Regions from separate parts of the Tsuneonella sp. HG222 genome, predicted to be linked through region 2. Evidence: predicted binding sites of a transcription regulator. Region 2 holds the regulator's gene; each other region holds the start of a gene.
The links. The regulator LexA, encoded in region 2, represses DNA repair genes until DNA is damaged. The targets are predictions, from matches to a motif close to GTTCCNCNCTTGTTCT.
Positions count from the first base shown of each region.

Region 1: ACWPMZ_RS01835 (S24 family peptidase) is a predicted target of LexA. The motif match lies at 3,140-3,155, and genes of this name have one in related genera.
Region 3: ACWPMZ_RS07975 (putative DNA modification/repair radical SAM protein) is a predicted target of LexA. The motif match lies at 1,546-1,561, and genes of this name have one in related genera.

Region 1 is NZ_JBSOQZ010000001.1:386,763-393,060, forward strand. It holds gene ACWPMZ_RS01820 (efflux transporter outer membrane subunit) at 1-873, shown strand, start outside; gene ACWPMZ_RS01825 (hotdog fold thioesterase) at 803-1,297, opposite strand; gene ACWPMZ_RS01830 (alpha/beta fold hydrolase) at 1,294-2,199, opposite strand; gene ACWPMZ_RS01835 (S24 family peptidase) at 2,437-3,072, opposite strand; gene ACWPMZ_RS01840 (DUF6961 family protein) at 3,380-3,640, opposite strand; gene ACWPMZ_RS01845 (hypothetical protein) at 3,580-3,717, opposite strand; gene ACWPMZ_RS01850 (thermonuclease family protein) at 3,711-4,319, opposite strand; gene ACWPMZ_RS01855 (hypothetical protein) at 4,450-4,665, shown strand; gene ACWPMZ_RS01860 (conjugal transfer protein TraG N-terminal domain-containing protein) at 4,662-6,298, opposite strand, start outside.
Region 2 is NZ_JBSOQZ010000001.1:1,330,005-1,336,302, reverse strand. It holds gene ACWPMZ_RS06725 (molybdopterin molybdotransferase MoeA) at 1-849, shown strand, start outside; gene lexA (transcriptional repressor LexA) at 923-1,612, shown strand; gene ACWPMZ_RS06715 (ComEC/Rec2 family competence protein) at 1,714-3,813, opposite strand; gene gltX (glutamate--tRNA ligase) at 3,932-5,341, shown strand; gene ACWPMZ_RS06705 (citrate synthase) at 5,368-6,298, shown strand, end outside.
Region 3 is NZ_JBSOQZ010000001.1:1,589,983-1,596,280, reverse strand. It holds gene ACWPMZ_RS07985 (MFS transporter) at 1-458, opposite strand, end outside; gene ACWPMZ_RS07980 (alpha/beta fold hydrolase) at 571-1,434, opposite strand; gene ACWPMZ_RS07975 (putative DNA modification/repair radical SAM protein) at 1,564-2,808, shown strand; gene ACWPMZ_RS07970 (UdgX family uracil-DNA binding protein) at 2,805-4,244, shown strand; gene ACWPMZ_RS07965 (error-prone DNA polymerase) at 4,246-6,298, shown strand, end outside.

The sequences.
Region 1 (6,298 bases), 940 kb from region 2:
GAGGCCCAATTCCGCGCAGAGCAATTTGAGGCGCAGATTTCGTTGCAGGAAGAGATCCTGGCGCTGACATACCAACGCTATCAGCGCGGTGCATTGCCGCTTTTCCCGGTAGGCACCGCGAATGCCGAACTGGAGATGCTCAAGTCACAACTTGCCGAAGCTGAAGCGGATATCGCAGTCCTGTCTGATGCACTCGCTATACTGACCGGACAGGTGCCGGGATCAGTTGATGCAGCGCTCACGACTGCGCATTCCATTCCCATGCCGCCAGAGCAGGTCGCGATCGGCGATCCGGCAAGCCTGGTGGCGCGTCGGCCTGACATAAGGGCGGCCGAACGGTCTCTTGCCGCGTCGACGGCGCGGATCGGGGTGGCCGAGGCGGCGCGGTTCCCGAAATTGTCCTTCACGGGGATCCTGGGCCTCGGCGGATCCTCGTTGGACGACGTTGTCGATGTCGGCGATTTCTCCGCACTCGCGATCCCACGCCTCCAGTGGAATTTTCTGGATTTCGGCAGGGTAGACGCTGCGATCGACCAAGCCGGGGCGGCGCGCAACGAAGCAGTCGCCAATTACCAGCAGACGGTGCTTCTGGCACTGCAAGACGCCGAACGTGCCTTGGCTCGCTTCGGCCAGCAGCGTGTGGCGCTCGCTGCCAGTATGCAAATCAAGAAGCAGGCTGACGGCGCGGCGGACCTGAACCGCCAACGTTTTGCCGCAGGAGCGATCTCGAAGGCTGACCTCAACCGGGCCCTGCGAGAACAGCAGCAGGCCTCAGCAGACCTCGTCCGGGCAAAAGGTGCCCTTACGCTGGCGTGGATCGCGCTGCAGAAGTCGCTGGGCCTTGGGTGGCAAGAGCCTGTTCGAGATCAATAGTCCCGCCGCGCTGATCAAGTGATCCGGTTGACGAGAAGTAGGCGCCCCTGCCGCTGGCGACCAACTTGTCGTCGGGCTCGAGAACCCGGGTTTCCGCCACCGAAATCTGTCGCCCGATCTTCACGATCTGTCCGTGAGCAGTGAGAGGTCCTGAGGTTGCAGGACGGTGGTAATCGACATGCAGATCGGCCGTCGCTCTCGCCGCGACGCCCCCGGCAAGCAGAGTATAAAGCCCGGTGAGGTCGACCAGTGAAGCCAGGATCCCTCCATGCGCCGACCCAATCATAGGGTTCGACACGATCTCTTCGCGCCATGGCATGGTGATCGCGATTCCCTGGTCGGAGCATGTTGCAATCTCCAGCCCAAGCCATCGATGAAACGGCGCGATATTCAGCATTTCCTGCAAGCGCTCTCGATCGATCATAGCTCCCTCGTCCCCTGTGGTTGAGCCGTATCGCAAGAGTGATGGGTTCGTAGGAAATCGACGATAGCGGCGGAGAAGGCATCGTTCGCATCGCCCACGACCATGTGCGTGGCATCGGCAATATCGGTGTATTCTGCATGGGGGGCGAGTTGTCGCAGATGCAAAACGGCCTCTTCGGAAACAAGATCGCTAGAGCCGCCTCGGATGAGGTGAAGCGGAAGCGTGAGATTCGCCGCAGCTTGGCTCAGCATTGCCGATTGACGTTCTTGGCTGTCTGGGTCGCCTTGTCTGGCTGACATTATATTACGGATAAACACCGGGTCCCAGTGCCAATAGAAGCGCCCATCCGACTTCTGCCGCAGATAGTTTTTCAGACCATCGCTCGCGCCCCGCTTGGGACGATGCGGCATGTAGCGAGCGATCACGTCGGCCGCCTCCTCTGGTGAGGCGAAGCCGCTATCGACATGCTCTTCCATGAAACCAACCACGCGCATCACACCGCTGGGCTCCATGCGCGGGGCAATGTCGACCAATGTGAGTGAAGCAAAGCTACCTGGAGCAAGCTCCCCTGCGGCAATCAGTCCAGCGAGCCCGCCCAGTGAAGCGCCAACCAGCGCTGGCTTCTGGTCCAGGCGCGACGCTGCAGCGACCAGATCCGCCGCGAAGTCGCGCATTTCATAAGCTCCGCATGGCGACCAATCGCTGTCTCCGTGACCGCGCATGTCGAAGGCGATTGCGCGAAAGCCGGCTTGAGCCAGCTCGCTGACCACCCTTCTCCACGCGCGCCGTGTCTGCCCGCCGCCGTGCGCAAGAAGGACGGGTTTAGCGTAGGCATCCCCCTCAGCCTCGGCTGTAAGAGAAATCGCGCCTGCGCCCTCAATCGTAAAGGTTTCTCTCGCCATCTCCGGATGGTAGGAAAGGCGCGCTAAATAGTAAACCAATTTAGTTTGTGGCTCTCGGCTCCGTGTTGGCTGTCCTGCAGGGGCGTTTCAACGACGGCAAAAGTCTATGCCAAGAGGGGTTTCTCCAGACCATTCTCTAATGCACCGGCTTGCGATTCGGTCAGCAGTCGCTGTCCGCTTAATCCGCTCAAAGATATAAAAGCTGCCTTTCCGCTTCCGGCCCAATTTCGGTCGATCCTAGAGGGCTCTCCCAAACCAGATCACCCGCCCGACCACGTGCACTTCGGAGCGGTTCATGTCGTTCCAGGTCGGGTATGCGGGATTGTCGCTAGCGATTGTGATTTGCCTGCCGCCTGGCTTGATGGCGACGCGCTTCACCACAAGTGCATCGTCGGCGCGCAGGACATAGATTCCATCGCGCAGCCGCGATGCGTGATCGGACGCATCAACCAACACTTCATCGCCGTCGCTTAGCGTGGGCTCCATGGAGTCGCCCATCACGCGGACGATCGACAGGCTGGCGCTCTTGGCCGACGTCAGACTGCGGAGCCAGCGCTCATCAAAGCCGAAGCGGGTGTGCGCAGCCTCGCTGGCCGCCACCGCGCCAAAACCAGCGGACGCCTCGACATCAAGCACGGGGATTTCCACGAGGCCATCCCAGACGACATTGGCTGGACCGCCGAAAACCTGCTCATCGACACCGAAAAAGCTCGCCAGTTTCCTGCGGTCTTCATCCTCGAGCTTGCGGGGCGAGCCTCGTTTGATGAACTGCTGGATGTAGCTGGCATTGCGCCCCAATAGCCTCGAGATCGAGGCATAGCCATATCTGTGCTTCTGGATCAGCCGGTCGAGCTCTTCCCTGACATTCTCCATGGATCGGTCCTTCGTGCTTCTCGTAGGGTGTAGGATTCTTCCTAGACTCACAAAACCCTTCCTAGTAGGAACATATCAGGAACACAAGCAAGATGCGAGTCGAGGCTAGGAGCGATGACGTTGTTGGACAGGATCGAGAGACACCTGATCACGTACTGCATTTCGGCGACACGCTTCGGCCGTCGCGCAGTCGGTGACCCGAGATTCGTGCTCGACCTGAGAAAGGGGAGGTGCCCCAGAAGGCGCACACTTGCGCGGTTGAACGTCTATCTCGAGTGGATCGAGAGCGGCAGATAGGGAAAAGACCCTATGAAGACCGCTTGTCTTCCTGCCTGCCGGCGAGACAATCAAAGCGGCGCGCAACCTCCCGCCATAGCCGAACCCCGTCCTGTTCACCGGATCGAGCAAGGGCGTCTATTTTTCGGGCAATGAAAGAGGGCCCGCGACTGCCGTGCGCCTTCTCAACCCAAAGCGCCATTCCCCACAATTCCTGTTCCGGCGTGAGCGTCACATCAGCCACCCGAGAGCGCCGGCGACCGCTAACAGCGTCGCCGCCCCGATCAACCACGCTTCGAGATGGAGCTTCCAGGCGTTTGCTTCGTCTTCGGCGCGCTCTTCGTCGGTCTGCCAATCCCGCATCAGCACCACGGCTCCCGCCGGCCCGTCCAGGTTCGGGCCAGATCCTCCGACACGAGCTGATCGCCCAAAGACCGGCCGCTTCGCACTATGACGCGGAGCTTGCGCCCGTACTGGTCCTCGTCCCGACTGCCGATCGAACGCAGTTCAAACTCGCCTCCGTTGAGCAGCACCAAAAGCCGATCGCGCGCACGAATTCCTCTCTCGTATTCGGCGCTGCATTTCGGCGAGGAAATCTCCGGCGTGTCGATATCGGCAATGCGGATCTTCGCGCCCTCAAGCCAGATCGTATCGCCATCGACCACGCACGTCTTTCGGATCGTTCCGCACACGGCAAAGGTGTGCGCCGCTTTGGCTTGCGCGCTAGCTGAATTAGTCGGCCAATTCGTTCCGACGAGCCCGCCGATAGCTCCCGCCAGCAGACCACCGCCAATAAGCATTGCGAGCGAGCGGCGCTTCGTCCGTTTCTGCCGACGTAACTCTTGGCGGAAGTCGAAGATCAGCGCACCCGGTCTGCTGCCGCACAGCTTCTTTGATCTGCGCCGGAACATCATGCCGAGGCCACACAGGTCGTGATGAGGAGCCCGCGTTTCATCCTGATTGTCTGCCATCACCCCTGAAACGAGCCAAGTCCTGCATATCGTAGTTCCGAAGCTTTTGTGCTAAGATGCGGGCACCTCCTCTCCCAATTTCTTTCAGAGAGCGGAGATGGGCGGCGCTGGTTTGTGAAGGAGATGGTCGATGAGCGATCCAGACAAATCCCGGAACGCCGGTGGCCAGGATTGGCAGGGCTTTCGCGAGGTCGACCGAGCCATCGCCGAGAACCGATTGACGGCTTACACCTGGAAGAAGACCTGGGCCGATCCCTGGGGCAGACTGAAGGTGATAGTCGTCACCCTGCTGTTTGCGGCTTTCTTGATCTACCTCGTAATTGATGAGGTGAACCGACTGAATTAAGGTCGCCACTCCTTAACACCGTCTGCCGCCTCAGCGGATGCGCCCTTTGCGTCGCGAGTCTGTCCATCGAGATAGTTCGTCAAAGTGTCGATCCGCTGTCCACCCTGCAGCTGAACCCGCTCGATGTCGTGCGCGATCTCCTCACGATCGCTTGACTGTTCAGTCAGGCCTACGCCTACGCCGCCGGGCCTGACCGAACCCCGCACATCGCCTTGAGAACTTACGTCGGGGCGTGTGACTGGCGCAAAGGAAGGCAGAACAAGCTCGTCGGCGATGTCATTATGCAACTGGTCCGCATAGCTCTCGACGAAGCGCGCCTGCAACTGCTGCCCTTGGGCGCTCATCTGGAACTCTATGTCATCGAAGTGCACCGGGCCGTAGTAATCCCGGTTGGCTTCGATCTCGGACATGCCCCACTCGCGATAGGCCTGGCTGAGATTGAGCGATCCGGTCGCGGTGGCGCTTTCGTACCAGCTCGCCTGATTCTCGAGGCGGCTGGCAAGCTCTTCGGCGCGGCGCGCTTCAACGATGTAGCTCTGCGCCTCTGTGAGCGAGGTGGTGAGACCCGAGGCGCTGCTCGAAACCAGCGCTTCCGAGCTCGAACTTGTCTCGCGCAGGAAACCCTCGCGCGTGTTCGACCAATTCTGGCTCTCGGAGATCTGCCTGAGCGCGCCGAGCACCCGCGACCGGTCCTCGGAAGCGATACCTATGTCGCTGTCGGTCCATGACTTGTTTCGCCCTCCGCTCACCTTACCGCCCAGTTCGACCGGCCCGAGTTCGCCGCCTGCTCCTGCGGAGGCTTGTCCGTTCAGGAACCATGAGACCGTGATGTCATCTGCGGCGCGGCGCGACAGGCCGAACTGCTGCTGAAGCGTGCGCGATGCATTGTCGACCTGGCTGAATGCGCTGCCGATACTGTCGCTGGTGGAGGTGCCGCTGACCGTCTCGTTTGAGCGGCTCGTCGACCAAGCATCGCGGAGTTCATGGAACCGGGTGACCGCCGAGCTGGTCGATTGCTGGGCGAGGTTCGAGAAGGTCTCGCTCTGGCCGCGGCTCTGGCTCGCCATGGTCGAGAGCCTGCCGCTGAAATCCTGGCCCAGCGTCGGGCTGAACGGATAGCTCGAGGTCGGCACATGGGCAAACTCGGCCCCGGGGAAACTGGTGGTCTGGGTGCCGCTGTCGCCGAAGCTGCGCGTCTGGCCCGTCCCATAGGCGATGTTGGGCGCAAGGTTGCCTTGCGCGAACTGGCGCGAGAACACGCTCGAGTTGTCGATGTTCGAATTGCCGAGCGAGACGTTGCCCGTGCTCGCCTCGCGCGCGGCCTCCTCGGCCGCGTTCTGGCTCGGGTTGAGGTAGGAGGTTGCCTGGGTGGAGATGGCCATGGCGCCCTTTGCCACGCCGCCGGCGAGGAACGGCACAGAGGCGACGAGATAGCCTGCGAGCACGCCGATATCGCTGTTGACGTCGCTCATTCCTCCAAAGGTCGCCAGACTGAGCCCGGTGCTGCCGCTCGCGGCGGCGACATCACTCGCGCCCTTGAACATCAGGATCATGTGCAGGATGACGAACAGCGGTCCCCAGGCGGCAAGATAGAAGAAGCCAGTGACGTAGCCTCTGAGAGCCAAGGGGCCGG
Region 2 (6,298 bases):
CTGATCCTCGCCAATGATGACGGACCCACTGAGCGGCATATCCGCCGTGCCGGATTCGATTTTCGCGTCGGTGACACGCTGCTCGACAAGGGGGTCCGGATCGGCCCGGCGCACCTCGCCCTCGCCCTCGCGGCGGGGCAGGCAAACCTGGTAGTCCATCGCCGGCCCCTGGTAGCAGTACTCGATTCGGGAGACGAGCTCGTCGCCAACCCGGCCGCCTGTGCTCCCCACCAGATACCCGCCAGCAACGGCGCGATGCTCGCGGCGATGGCGGCGCCCTGGGCCGCCTCGGTCGCGCGGCTCGGGCCGGTGCCCGACACGATGGACGCGATGCTCGGCGCGCTCGACCGTGCGGGAGGCGCCGAAGTCATCGTGACCAGCGGCGGCGCATCAGTGGGCGATCACGATCTGGTGCGCCCGGCGCTGGAGGCATGGGGCGCCGAAATCGCCTTCTGGCGCGTCGCGATCCGTCCCGGCAAGCCGCTGCTGGTGGCGCGCAAAGGTCCGCAATGGATCATCGGCCTGCCCGGCAATCCGGTGTCGAGCTACGTGACCGCGTTCCTCTTCGCCCTGCCCCTGCTGCGCGCGCTCGGCGGGGCGGCGAACCCGCTCCCCACTGCGTTCCGCGCCCCGCTGGCCCGGCCGCTGTTCGCCGTGGGCGAGCGGGCCGAGTTCGTTCGCGCGCGGTTCGAGGATGGGGCGCTCGCCCCGATTTCGGAGCGCGACAGCAGCGCCCTGCTCGCCCTTTCGCGCGCCGACGCGCTGATCCGGCGGCCCGCTTTTGCGCCGGCTGCCGAGGCGGGCGACACCGTGGCGGCCTATTGGCTCGAAAATGGCGGTATCGCTTGACAAGAGTTATCCGGGTTGCCTACTTGTTCCGCGTTCGTTCCCGAATTGGAACGTTTTTGCGGAGAGCGCCGGAATGTTGACCGCCAAGCAGCACGAACTGCTCCTCTACATCCAGCGCAAGCTGGAAGAGAGCGGGATTTCGCCTTCGTTCGAGGAGATGAAGGAGGCGCTCGATCTCAAGAGCAAGTCGGGCGTGCACCGCCTGATCTCGGCGCTCGAGGAGCGCGGATTCATCCGCCGCCTGCCCAACCGGGCTCGCGCGCTGGAAGTGCTGCGCCAGCCCGAGAATGCCACCCCCGCGCGCGTCACGGCGGCAGCCGCCAACGATGCGGTCGCTCGGGTGACCGTGCCGCCGCGCGCTGCGCCGGCCGCCGCAAACGATGTCATCGAGATTCCGCTCCACGGGCGGATCGCCGCGGGCGTCCCGCTCGAAGCGCTCGAGACCGATCGCACCCTGCCCGTGCCTGCTGCCCTGCTGGGTGCGGGCGAGCACTACGCGCTCGAGGTGTCGGGCGATTCGATGATCGAGGCGGGCATCCTCGACGGCGACTACGCGCTGGTGCGCAAGACGAACTCGGCGCGCGACGGCGAGATCGTCGTCGCCCTGGTCCGTGACGAGGAAGCGACGCTCAAGTACCTGCGCCACGAAAACGGGATGATCCGGCTCGATCCGGCCAACGCCGCCTACGATCCGCAGTACTATGCCGAGAACGAGGTCCAGGTGCAGGGCAAGCTCGCCGGCCTGCTGCGCCGCTACCACTAGGCTGTCGCGAAAACCGAGGCCGGGCGGCGCCGGAGCGGCGCGCCCGGTCCGGTCCTGCTCCGGGGTCTGCCCTTGTCTCCAGGGTTAGCTGGCCAGATTCGTCAGTCGGCCGGTCGCCCGCGCCACCAACCGTGGCGCCCCTGCCCTTCGGCGACAGACTCCACCGCTATCCCGTCGCGTCCCAGCACGAGCGACAGGCCTCCGGTGGCGTCGAGCATCCGGCGGTCGGCGCGCAGCGCGCGCGGCTGGCAGGTGCGCGGCAGGTAGCGGTCGGCCACGACGATGTCCGCCCGCTCGCAGGCCGCGGCCAGCGCGCGCTCTTCGATAAGATTGCGGCTGCGCGACAGGAGCAGGTGCCAGGTCCGCCCCTCGCGCTCGATGCCCAGCACGCAGAAGTCGGGCGTGCACTCGGCGTCGGGCCATTGGGCCAGCGGGATCGGCTCGGCCGCGACGCCGGCCAGTTCCATCAGGTTTTCGCGCGTGAAGTCGCTTCTGCTGTCGCGCAGGGAGAGCAGCCTCCCGTCAGCGGTCACCACCCCGACCTGGCGCCCATCGCCGGCGATCAGCACGTCGGGTTCCGGGGTCAGGACAAACAGCACGGTGGCGAGGCCCGCCAGGCCCAGCCCCCAGAGCCGGACCCTGCCCCGCCACAGGGCCATCCACGCGCCGCCGGCCAGGAACAGGGCGTAGGTGCCCCAGCCCATCTGCGGCATCAGCCTGACCGCGCCGGGCTGGTCCGCGGCGAGGTGAGCGAGGCCGAGCAAGAGGTCGAGCGACTGGCCCGCCAGCCACCACGCGGGCGACCCGGCCCCGACGAGGTCGAGCAGCAGCGCCAGCGCGATGAGCGGCATCGAAACGAAGGTCGTCAGAGGGATGGCGATGACGTTGGCGAACGCGCCGTAGACGCCCGCGCGGTGGAAATGGAACAGCACGATCGGCATCAGCGCCAGCTCGATGACCAGCCCCGTGACGAGCAGCATCGCCAGCGCGCGCCACAGCCGGCCCAGCGCCCTCCCCTCGCGCGGCGCGAGGAAGCGCCGGACCCATCCCGCATCGTGCAGCGCGACGATGGCGACCACGGCGGCAAAGCTCATCTGGAAGCTCGGCCCGGCAATCGCCTCGGGCCACAGCAGCAGGACGAAGGCCGCCGCCACCGCGACCATACGCATCGACAGCGGCTCGCGCCCCAGCGCCAGCGCTCCCAGCACCAAGACCGCGCCCACGCAGCTGCGGATCGTGGGCACCTCGGCGCCGGTCAGAAGCGTATAGCCGACGCCCGCCAGCGCCCCCGCGCCGGCGGCGACCAGCGGCAGCCGCACCCTCAGCGCGAACCACGGCCAGAGCGCCAGCAGGCGAATGGCGAGGAAATAGACCGCCGCGATGACCGCGCTGACATGCACCCCGCTGATCGACAGCAGGTGCGTCAGGCCCGCGTCGCGCATCGCCTCCTCGTCGGCCGGGTCGATCGCCCCGCGGTCGCCACTGGCGAAGGCCGCGGCGATCGAACCGGCCGATCCGCCTAGTTGCCCGCGAACGTGATCGGCCAGCCGGCGCTGCGTGGCGGCCAGCCAGGCCTCGCCGCGCGCCGGCTCGACCAGTTCCACCCCGCCCTGCACGCTGCCGGTGGCCGCGAAGCCCTGGAACCAGGCCGCGCGGGCAAAGTCGTAACCGCCCGGCAACATCGGCGAGGCGGGCGGCATCAGCCGCGCCCGAAAGCGGATCACAGCGCCTTCGCGCAGCGCCGGCGCGTCCTCGGCCAGGGGCACGTTGACTCGCACCTTGATCGCCCGGCCCTCCTCGTCGCGGGTCGCCAGCACCAGCCGGGTGCGGCCTTCCGCGGGCTGTTCGATCCGCTCGAGGATCCGGCCCTCGAACGTCGCCGATACCGGGCGCGGGAGCAGTTCGGCCCCGATCAGGGTCGAGCGCATCCAGACGAGCCCGGTGCCGAAGGCGAAGACGAGCCCCAGCGAGACCGCCGCCAGCAACAGGTGATTGCGCCCCTCGACCCCGCGCCACAGCGCCCCGGCCGTCGCCGCGACCAGCAAGGCCGCCAGGATCGCCCCGACCCACCAGGCCGGTTCCGGCAGCACGAACCAAGCGGCAATGCCCGCCGCCAGCGCCAGCGTCAGCCACGGGCCGCGGTCGAAGGCCGCGCGCTGCAGGAATTGATCCGCCGCATCGAGCACGCTGGACAAGCGCACGCGCTTTCGCCAAGGCGTCTGCTGCAACGCAACATCACCCGGCTCCCCGACTTCCAGCGGGATCAGCGGCGGTAAGCGCGTGGCCATCGATCTGTAGTGGATAGGGAAAGTCGAAAGCATGGCAAGCGGCAGCAGCGAAACGGTTGTTACCCGCTTCGCGCCCTCGCCCACCGGTTTCCTGCACATCGGCGGCGCACGCACTGCTTTGTTCAACTGGCTGTTCGCGCGCCACCACGGCGGCAAGGCCTTGCTGCGGATCGAGGACACGGACCGGAAGCGGTCCACCCAGCAGGCGATCGACGCCATTCTCGACGGTCTCGACTGGCTCGGCCTCGACTACGACGAGCCGCCGGTCTTCCAGAGCGAGCGCGCCGGGCGCCATGCCGAGGTCGCCGCGCAGCTGCTCGCATCAGGCAATGCCTACAAGTGCTTCGCCACGACCGAAGAGCTCGAGGCGATGCGCGAGGACCAGCGCGCAAGGAAGCTGCCGCTGCGCTATGACGGCCGCTGGCGCGATCGCGACCCGGCCGAGGCGCCGGAGGGCGCGCCCTACGTCATCCGCCTGAAAACCCCCAACGAGGGCGAGACGGTGATCGAGGACCGGGTCCAAGGCCGCGTGGCGGTCAAGAACGCCGAGATCGACGACTACGTGCTGCTGCGCGCCGACGGGACGCCGACCTACATGTTGGCGGTGGTGGTCGACGATCACGACATGGGCGTGACCCACATCGTGCGCGGGGACGACCATCTCAACAACGCGTTCCGCCAGCTGCCGATCATCACGGCGATGGGCTGGCCGCAGCCGGTTTACGCGCACATCCCGCTGATCCACGGCAACGACGGGGCCAAGCTGTCCAAGCGCCACGGGGCGATGGGCGTCGACGCTTACCGAGACGAGCTGGGCATCCTGCCCGAGGCCCTGTTCAACTATCTGCTGCGCCTGGGCTGGGGTCACGGCGACCAGGAGGACTTCACCCGCGAGGAGGCGATCGCCGCCTTCACGCTGGAAGGCGTCGGCAAGAGCCCGAGCCGCTTCGACATGAAGAAGCTGCTCAACATGAACGGCAACTACATCCGCGCGGCGGACGACGCGGAGCTGGCCCGGATCGCCGCGGCCCGCATCGGCCCCGAGGCCGACGTGGCGCGTCTGGTCGAGGCCATGCCGGTGCTCAAGACGCGGGCCAAGGACATGAACGAGCTGGCCGACGGAGCCGCCTTCCTGTTCCGCACCCGCCCGCTGCCGATTTCGGACGCGGCCGAAGCGCTGCTGACGCCCGAGGCGCGGGCCATGCTGGCAACGATTTCTTTGCGTCTCAAAGACGAACCGAACTGGACAATCGAGGCGCTGGAAGCCAATCTGAAAGCCTATGCGGAGGAGCTGGGGTTGGGTCTCGGCAAGCTCGCCCAGCCGCTCCGCGCGGCGCTGACCGGGCAGACCACTTCCCCGGGAATTTTCGATGTGCTGGCGCTTCTCGGAAGGGAAGAAAGCCTCGCGCGGATCGACGCACAGGCGGTCGGACCGGCCTGAGCAACGGAACTTGCAGGAGACGTATCTTGGCTGACTCACAGGCGACACTGGCGGTAGGCGGCGACACCACCGATTTTCCCGTCATGCACGGCACGGTCGGGCCCGACGTGGTCGACATCCGCAAGCTCTATGGCCAGACCGGGATGTTCACCTACGATCCGGGGTTCACCTCTACCGCGAGCTGCGAGAGCGGCCTGACCTACATCGACGGTGACGAAGGCGTCCTGCTTCACCGCGGCTATCCGATCGGCCAGCTGGCCGAACAGTCCAACTTCATGGAAGTCAGCTACCTGCTGCTGAACGGCGAGCTGCCTTCCAAGGACGAGCTGGATGAATTCAGCTGGACGATCACCCGCCACACCATGCTGCACGAGCAGCTCGCGCAGTTCTATCGCGGTTTCCGGCGCGACGCGCACCCGATGGCCATCATGTGCGGCGTCGTGGGCGCGCTGTCGGCGTTCTACCACGATTCGACCGACATCTCCGACCCGGTCCAGCGGCGCATCGCCAGCCACCGGCTGATCGCCAAGATGCCGACGATCGCGGCGATGGCGTACAAGTATTCGATCGGACAGCCCTTCCTTTATCCCGACAACTCGCTGAGCTACACGGGCAACTTCCTGCGCATGACCTTCGGCGTCCCGGCCGAGGAATACGAGGTGGTGCCCGAGGTCGAGCGGGCGATGGACCGGATCTTCATCCTCCACGCCGATCACGAACAGAACGCTTCGACCAGCACCGTGCGCCTTGCCGGTTCGTCGGGCGCCAATCCGTTCGCCTGCATCGCGGCGGGCATCGCCTGCCTGTGGGGCCCGGCGCACGGCGGCGCCAACGAGGCAGCGCTCAACATGCTGCGCGAGATCGGCACGCCCGATCGCATCCCGCACTACATCGAACGCGCCAAGGACAAGAACGACCCGTTCCGCCTGATGGGCTTCGGTCACCGGGTATACAAGA
Region 3 (6,298 bases), 260 kb from region 2:
CCGACCGAGAGAAACGAAACGGCGTGGGGCCGCCATTTCTCGCTCACCCAATCGCTGACGAGGGCAAGGGCGTTGGGATAGGCGGCACCGAAGCCCAGGCCGCCGATCGTGCGGACGGCCGCCATCTCCCACACGGTGTTCGTCCACGCTGCTGCAATGGTCGACCCGCCGAAGATGAGGCAGGCGATGAACAGTGTGCGCAGCCGGCCGATCTTGTCGCCCAGCATGCCGCCGAAGATCGAGCCGAAGCCCATACCGAACAGCGAGGCGGCCAGGGCAGGACCGAAGACCGCGCGGTCGATCTGCCACTCGTCGAGGATGACCGGCGTGACCAGCGATAGCGACTGGAGATCGATGCCGTCGATGACCAGGAGTGCTAGCCCCAGCCCCATCACCAGCATCTGGTAAGGGCGCAAGGGCGCGTCGGCGATCGCTTCGCTGAAAGTCTTTTGCGTCATCGGCCTCTCCCCAGCCTTTTGGGGATGATGTCAGGCAGGAGGGGCCGCGTCCATCGGCAAAAAGAAAGGCGCGCCACACGGGCGCGCCTTCCAATTCAACGGATTGCCTGGTTCAGGCCGGTTCGATGATGCGCTGCTCGTAGCTTTGCGAGGCGCCTCCGCGGTCGAGGAACGCGGTGATGTCGTCGATCAGGCGCTGCGTCTGCGTGGCGAACACGCCGTGGGGTTCGCCGTCGTATTCGATGATCTCCGCGGTGGGGACCTGGGCGGCAACCACGCGCCCGGTGGCATCGATCGGAACGGTCACGTCCTTGGTGCCATGGATGACCAGCGTCGGCACGGTCAGGCTCGGCAAATCGGGGCGGAAGTCGGTCGTCGCGAACGCTTCGGCTGCCTTGAGCGTAGCGTACTGGCCCGCCTTCATCGTGGTCATCCAGGCCCAGTCGAGTTCCTCGTCGCTCACGTCGTCGCCATAGAAATCCTCGAAGAAATCGGTGAAGAAGGCGCGGAAATCCTCCTTCATTCCGGCGGTCATCTCGTCGAAGGTTTCCTGCGGCACGCCATTGGGGTTGTCGTCGGTCTGGAGCATGTACGGAACGACCGAACTGACGAGCACCGCCTTCGATACGCCCGCTCCGCCGTGACGGCTCATGTACCGTGCGATTTCGCCGCCACCCATCGAGAAGCCGACGAGGGCCACGTCCTGGCTTGCGCCTGTTGCCTTCATGACGTCGGCCAGATCGTCGGCGAACGTGTCGTAATCGTATCCGGTCTTGGGCTGGTCCGACCTCCCGAAACCGCGGCGGTCGTAGGCGATCGCGCGGTATCCGGATTCCGCGAGTGCCATCATGACCGGATCCCAGCTATCGGCCGACAAGGGCCAGCCGTGGATGAGGATGACCGGCGGGCCATCGCCGAGCTCCTTGTAGAAAAGCTGAGTGCCGTCGCGCGTGGAGAGGGTATTTATCGAAGTCATCGGGTCCGCCTTCGTTGTAGGTGCTGACGGAAGCTCCGAGAGGCGATCCTGTTCCGTTTGTGCGACGAAGCGCCCCGCACGGCGTTGGAAAGGACTGGCAAATCCCCGATAAGAACATATAAGGAACGGATGGGTCAGCTCAGCATCATCGAAAAGCTCGAAATCCTTGCCGACGCGGCAAAATACGACGCGTCCTGCGCATCCTCGGGGACGAGCAAACGCAATTCGAAGGGCGGTAAGGGCATCGGCTCGACCGAGGGAATGGGCATCTGCCACGCCTATGCGCCCGACGGGCGGTGCATCTCGCTGCTCAAGATTCTCCTGACCAATCATTGCGTGTTCGACTGCCACTACTGCGTCAATCGCAAGAGCTCGAACGTTCGGCGCGCGCGTTTCACGCCGCAGGAAGTGGCCGACCTCACTCTCAGCTTCTATCGCCGCAACTACATCGAGGGGCTGTTTCTCTCCTCGGGCATCGTCAAAAGCTCGAACCATACGATGGAGCAACTGGTGGAGACCGCGCGCATCCTGCGCGAGGATCACGACTTCCGGGGCTACATCCACCTCAAGTCGATCCCCGAAGCCGATCCCGGGCTGGTGCACCAGGCCGGGCTTTATGCGGACCGGGTGTCGATCAACGTCGAATTGCCGACCGACGCGGGGCTGACCCGTCTCGCGCCGGACAAGGATGCTCGGCAGATCGAAGGCGCGATGGGCGGCGTCAAAATGGCGATTGTCGAGGCCAAGGATGCGCGCAAGCGGTTCAAGCACGCCCCGCGCTTCGCGCCTGCCGGCCAATCCACTCAGATGATCGTGGGGGCAGATGCGGCGACCGATGCGGATATTGTGGGCAAAGCAAGTCGGCTCTACGACCGGTTCCGGCTGCGGCGGGTCTACTACAGCGCGTTTTCGCCCATTCCGGACGCCAGCGCCGTACTGCCGCTCAAGCGCCCGCCGCTGATCCGCGAGCACAGGCTTTACCAGTCCGACTGGCTGATGCGCTTCTACGGCTATCTGCCGGGCGAGGTCATGCAGGCGACGGAAGCCGACGGTAACCTGCCGCTGGATATCGATCCCAAGCTGGCCTGGGCGCTCAAGTTCCGCGAGCGCTTCCCGGTCGACGTCAATCGCGCGCCCCGCGAGGCGCTTTTGCGCGTTCCGGGGCTGGGGGTGCGGGCGGTCAATCAGATCATCGCCAGCCGGCGGCATCGCACGCTGAGGCTGGACGACGTAGGAAAGCTCACTGTCTCGATCGCCAAGGTGCGCCCCTTCCTGGTGACCTGTGACTGGCGGCCGATCACGCTGACCGATCGCGCCGATTTGCGGGCGCTGCTCGCGCCCAAGCAGGAGCAATTGGAGCTGTTCGCCGCATGACCGCGCTGCAGCACGTCAAGCTGGGCACGTATTACGTGGTCAACCTGGCCGAACCCGACGATTTCGACTTCTGGCGCGAAAGGGCCCGCGGGCTGGTGCAATGCGAAGTGCCGCCCGACCGCGTTGCCTGGGTCGCGCCGGGCGGATCGGGCAGCTTGTTCTCGCATGGCGACCGCCGCCTGCCCGTGCCCGGAAGCGATGCCGTGGTAGTGCGCGCGAGCAAGCAGTTCGTGCAGTTGGCCAAGATGGCCATTTGCCATTCGGACCCTGAGCGGTTCGCATTGCTCTACCGTCTGCTCTGGCGGCTGCAGGCCAATCCCAGGGCGCTGGAAGATCGGGCCGATCCCGACGTCCGGCGGCTCGACGAACTGGCCCGCACGGTGCGCCGCGACATCCACAAGATGCGGGCCTTCACCCGGTTCAGGCTGGTCGAGACGGGGGATGCAGACGCTCCCGAGCATTTCGCCGCCTGGTTCGAGCCCGAACATCACATCCTGCGCGCCAATGCGGGGTTCTTCGTGCGCCGCTTTTCCAACATGAGCTGGTCGATCCTGACGCCGCAGGGTTCGCTTCACTGGGACGGCAAGACGCTGGAGGAAGGTCCTCCGGCGCAGCGCGGGGATGCCCCCGCGGGCGATCCGATGGAGGACCTCTGGCGCAAGTACTATGCATCGATCTTCAATCCCGCGCGTTTGAAGATCGGGGCCATGCTCAAGGAAATGCCCCGCAAGTACTGGAAGAATATGCCCGAAGCGGCGCTCATTCCCGAGCTTATCGCAGGGGCACAGGGGCGCGAGGCGGCAATGGTGGAAGCGGGCGAACTGGACATGGGCGAACGGCCCGGCTCGTTGACTGCAATCGACAAGGCAATCCATGCCTGCCGCCGCTGCCCGATCGGCCTATTGGACAATCATGCCGTCATGGGGGAAGGGCCGCAGGACGCCGCCCTGATGATCGTCGGCGAGCAGCCCGGCGACCAGGAAGATCTTGCCGGGCGGCCCTTCGTCGGACCTGCCGGACAGGTGCTCGACACTCATCTCGAAGCCGCCGGGATCGACCGCCGCGCGGCCTACGTCACCAACGCGGTCAAGCATTTCAAGTTCGTGCCGCGAGGCAAGCGCAGGCTGCACCAGTCGCCGACCGCCAAGGAAATCGATATCTGCCGCTGGTGGGTCGAGAGCGAGCGCGAGATCGTGCAGCCCAAGCTGATCCTGGCGCTGGGTGCCAGCGCGGCCCGCGGGATGCTCGGCAAGACGGTCAGCATCTCGAAAGCCCGCGGTGCGCCCATTCCGCTCGAGGATGGCAGCGAACTGTGGGTTACCGCACACCCCAGCTATCTCCTGCGGCTCGACGGCCCGGCGCGCGACGAACAGGAGCGCCTGTTTGCCGCCGACCTTGCCGCGGTGAAGGAGCGGTTGGCGGAAATGGCAGGCTGATGTGCCCGAGAACGACCTTCTCGTTCCCCGCCGCAGGATCGAGCTAGACGACGAGGTCCTGACCCCGCCGCCGCGCGCACCGTTCGTCGAGCTGGGGCTGGTCAGCAACTTCAGCTTCCTGCGCGGGGCATCGGACGCGGTGGACCTGGTCCTGACCGCGCATGCCCTTGGCTACGATGCGATCGGCATTGCCGATGCCAATTCGATGGCCGGCGTGGTGCGGATACATACCGAAGCCAAGACCTTGCGCATGACGCCGGTGATCGGCTGCAGGATAGAGACGGTGGAAGGGCTCGCCTTCCTGGCCTATCCCACGGACCGGGCCGCCTACGGCAATCTGTGCCGCCTGATATCCGCCGGCCGGATGGCGAAACTGGACGGCGAGTGGCAGGACAAGGGCGTTTGCGACATCTCATTGCCCATGCTGGCGGGCCATTGCGAGGGTTTGCAGCTGATCCTGCTGCCCCCGGCCGATCTCGATGCGCAGTTCTGCGTGCCGGGTTGGGCCGGCAATGTCGTGGGGCTTGACGGCGAGCCGATCCACACACCGGCTTTGGCGCCGTTCAGTCAGGCTTTGGTGCATCTGCGCGCCGGGTTGCCGGGGTTGCGCCACCTGGCCGCGAGCTATCTCCACAGCGGGGACGATATCGCCCGGATCGACCGGATCGAGGCACTGGCGCGGGCCAACGGCCTTGCGCTTCTGGCGACGAACGACGTCCATTACCATGCGCCGGAGCGGCGGCCGCTGCAGGATGTCATGACGGCGATCCGGCACAAGACGACCGTCGCCGGTGCAGGCCACCTGCTGCATGCCAATGCCGAGCGGCACCTCAAGAGCCCCGCGGAGATGATCCGACTGTTCCAGCGTTGGCCCCAGGCCATCGCCGAGACGCGCAAGGTGGCCGATGCCTGCAGGTTCACGCTGGACGAACTGCGCTACGAATATCCGGAAGAGATCTACCCCGAAGGCCAGACGCCGCAGGAGTTCCTCGAAAGCGAAACGTGGAAGGGTGCCGATTGGCGCTATCCGTCAGGATTGCCGGATACTGTCCGCAGCACGATCGAGCGTGAGCTGGCGCTGATCGGCAAGCTCGAGCTTGCGCGCTATTTCCTGACCATCAAGGACATCGTTGATTTCGCGCGCACCGGTGTCGATCCGCCGATCCTGTGCCAGGGGCGCGGCTCGGCCGCCAACTCGGCGGTGTGCTATTGCCTGGGTATCACCAGCGTCGATCCGGCAAAGCACGTCTTGCTGTTCGACCGCTTCATCTCCGAAGAACGCAAGGAGCCGCCCGACATCGACGTCGATTTCGAGCACGAGCGGCGCGAAGAGGTGATCCAGTACATCTATCGCAAGTACGGCCGCCAGCGCGCGGGGCTGTGCGCCACGGTGATCCACTATCGCCCCCGCATGGCGATCCGCGAGGTCGGCAAGGCGATGGGCCTGTCGGAGGACGTCACCAGCGCGCTGGCGAGGACGGTCTGGGGCGGGTGGGGCAAGGAGATCGGCGAAAAGCATGTGGCCGAAACCGGCTTGGATGCTGCCGATCCTCACCTTGTCCGCGTGCTCAAGCTGACCGAGCAGATGATCGGCATGCCGCGCCATCTGAGCCAGCACGTCGGCGGTTTCATCCTGACCGACGGACCGCTGACCGAAACCGTCCCGATCGGCAACGGCGCCATGCCCGAACGTAGCTTCATCGAATGGGACAAGGACGATATCGAGGCACTCGGCATCCTCAAGGTCGACGTGCTCGCCCTGGGGATGCTGACCTGCATCAGGAAATGCCTGAACCTGCTGGAAGAGCACCACGAGCGCTGCCTGACCCTCGCCACCGTCCCGCGCGAGGATCCGGAGGTCTACGCCATGCTCCGCAAGGGCGATTCCCTCGGCGTGTTTCAGGTGGAGAGCCGGGCGCAGATGAACATGCTGCCCCGCCTGCGCCCGCGCGAGTTCTACGATCTCGTCATCCAGGTGGCCATCGTGCGGCCGGGGCCGATCCAGGGCGACATGGTGCATCCCTACCTCAAGCGCCGCCGGGGCGAGGAGCGGG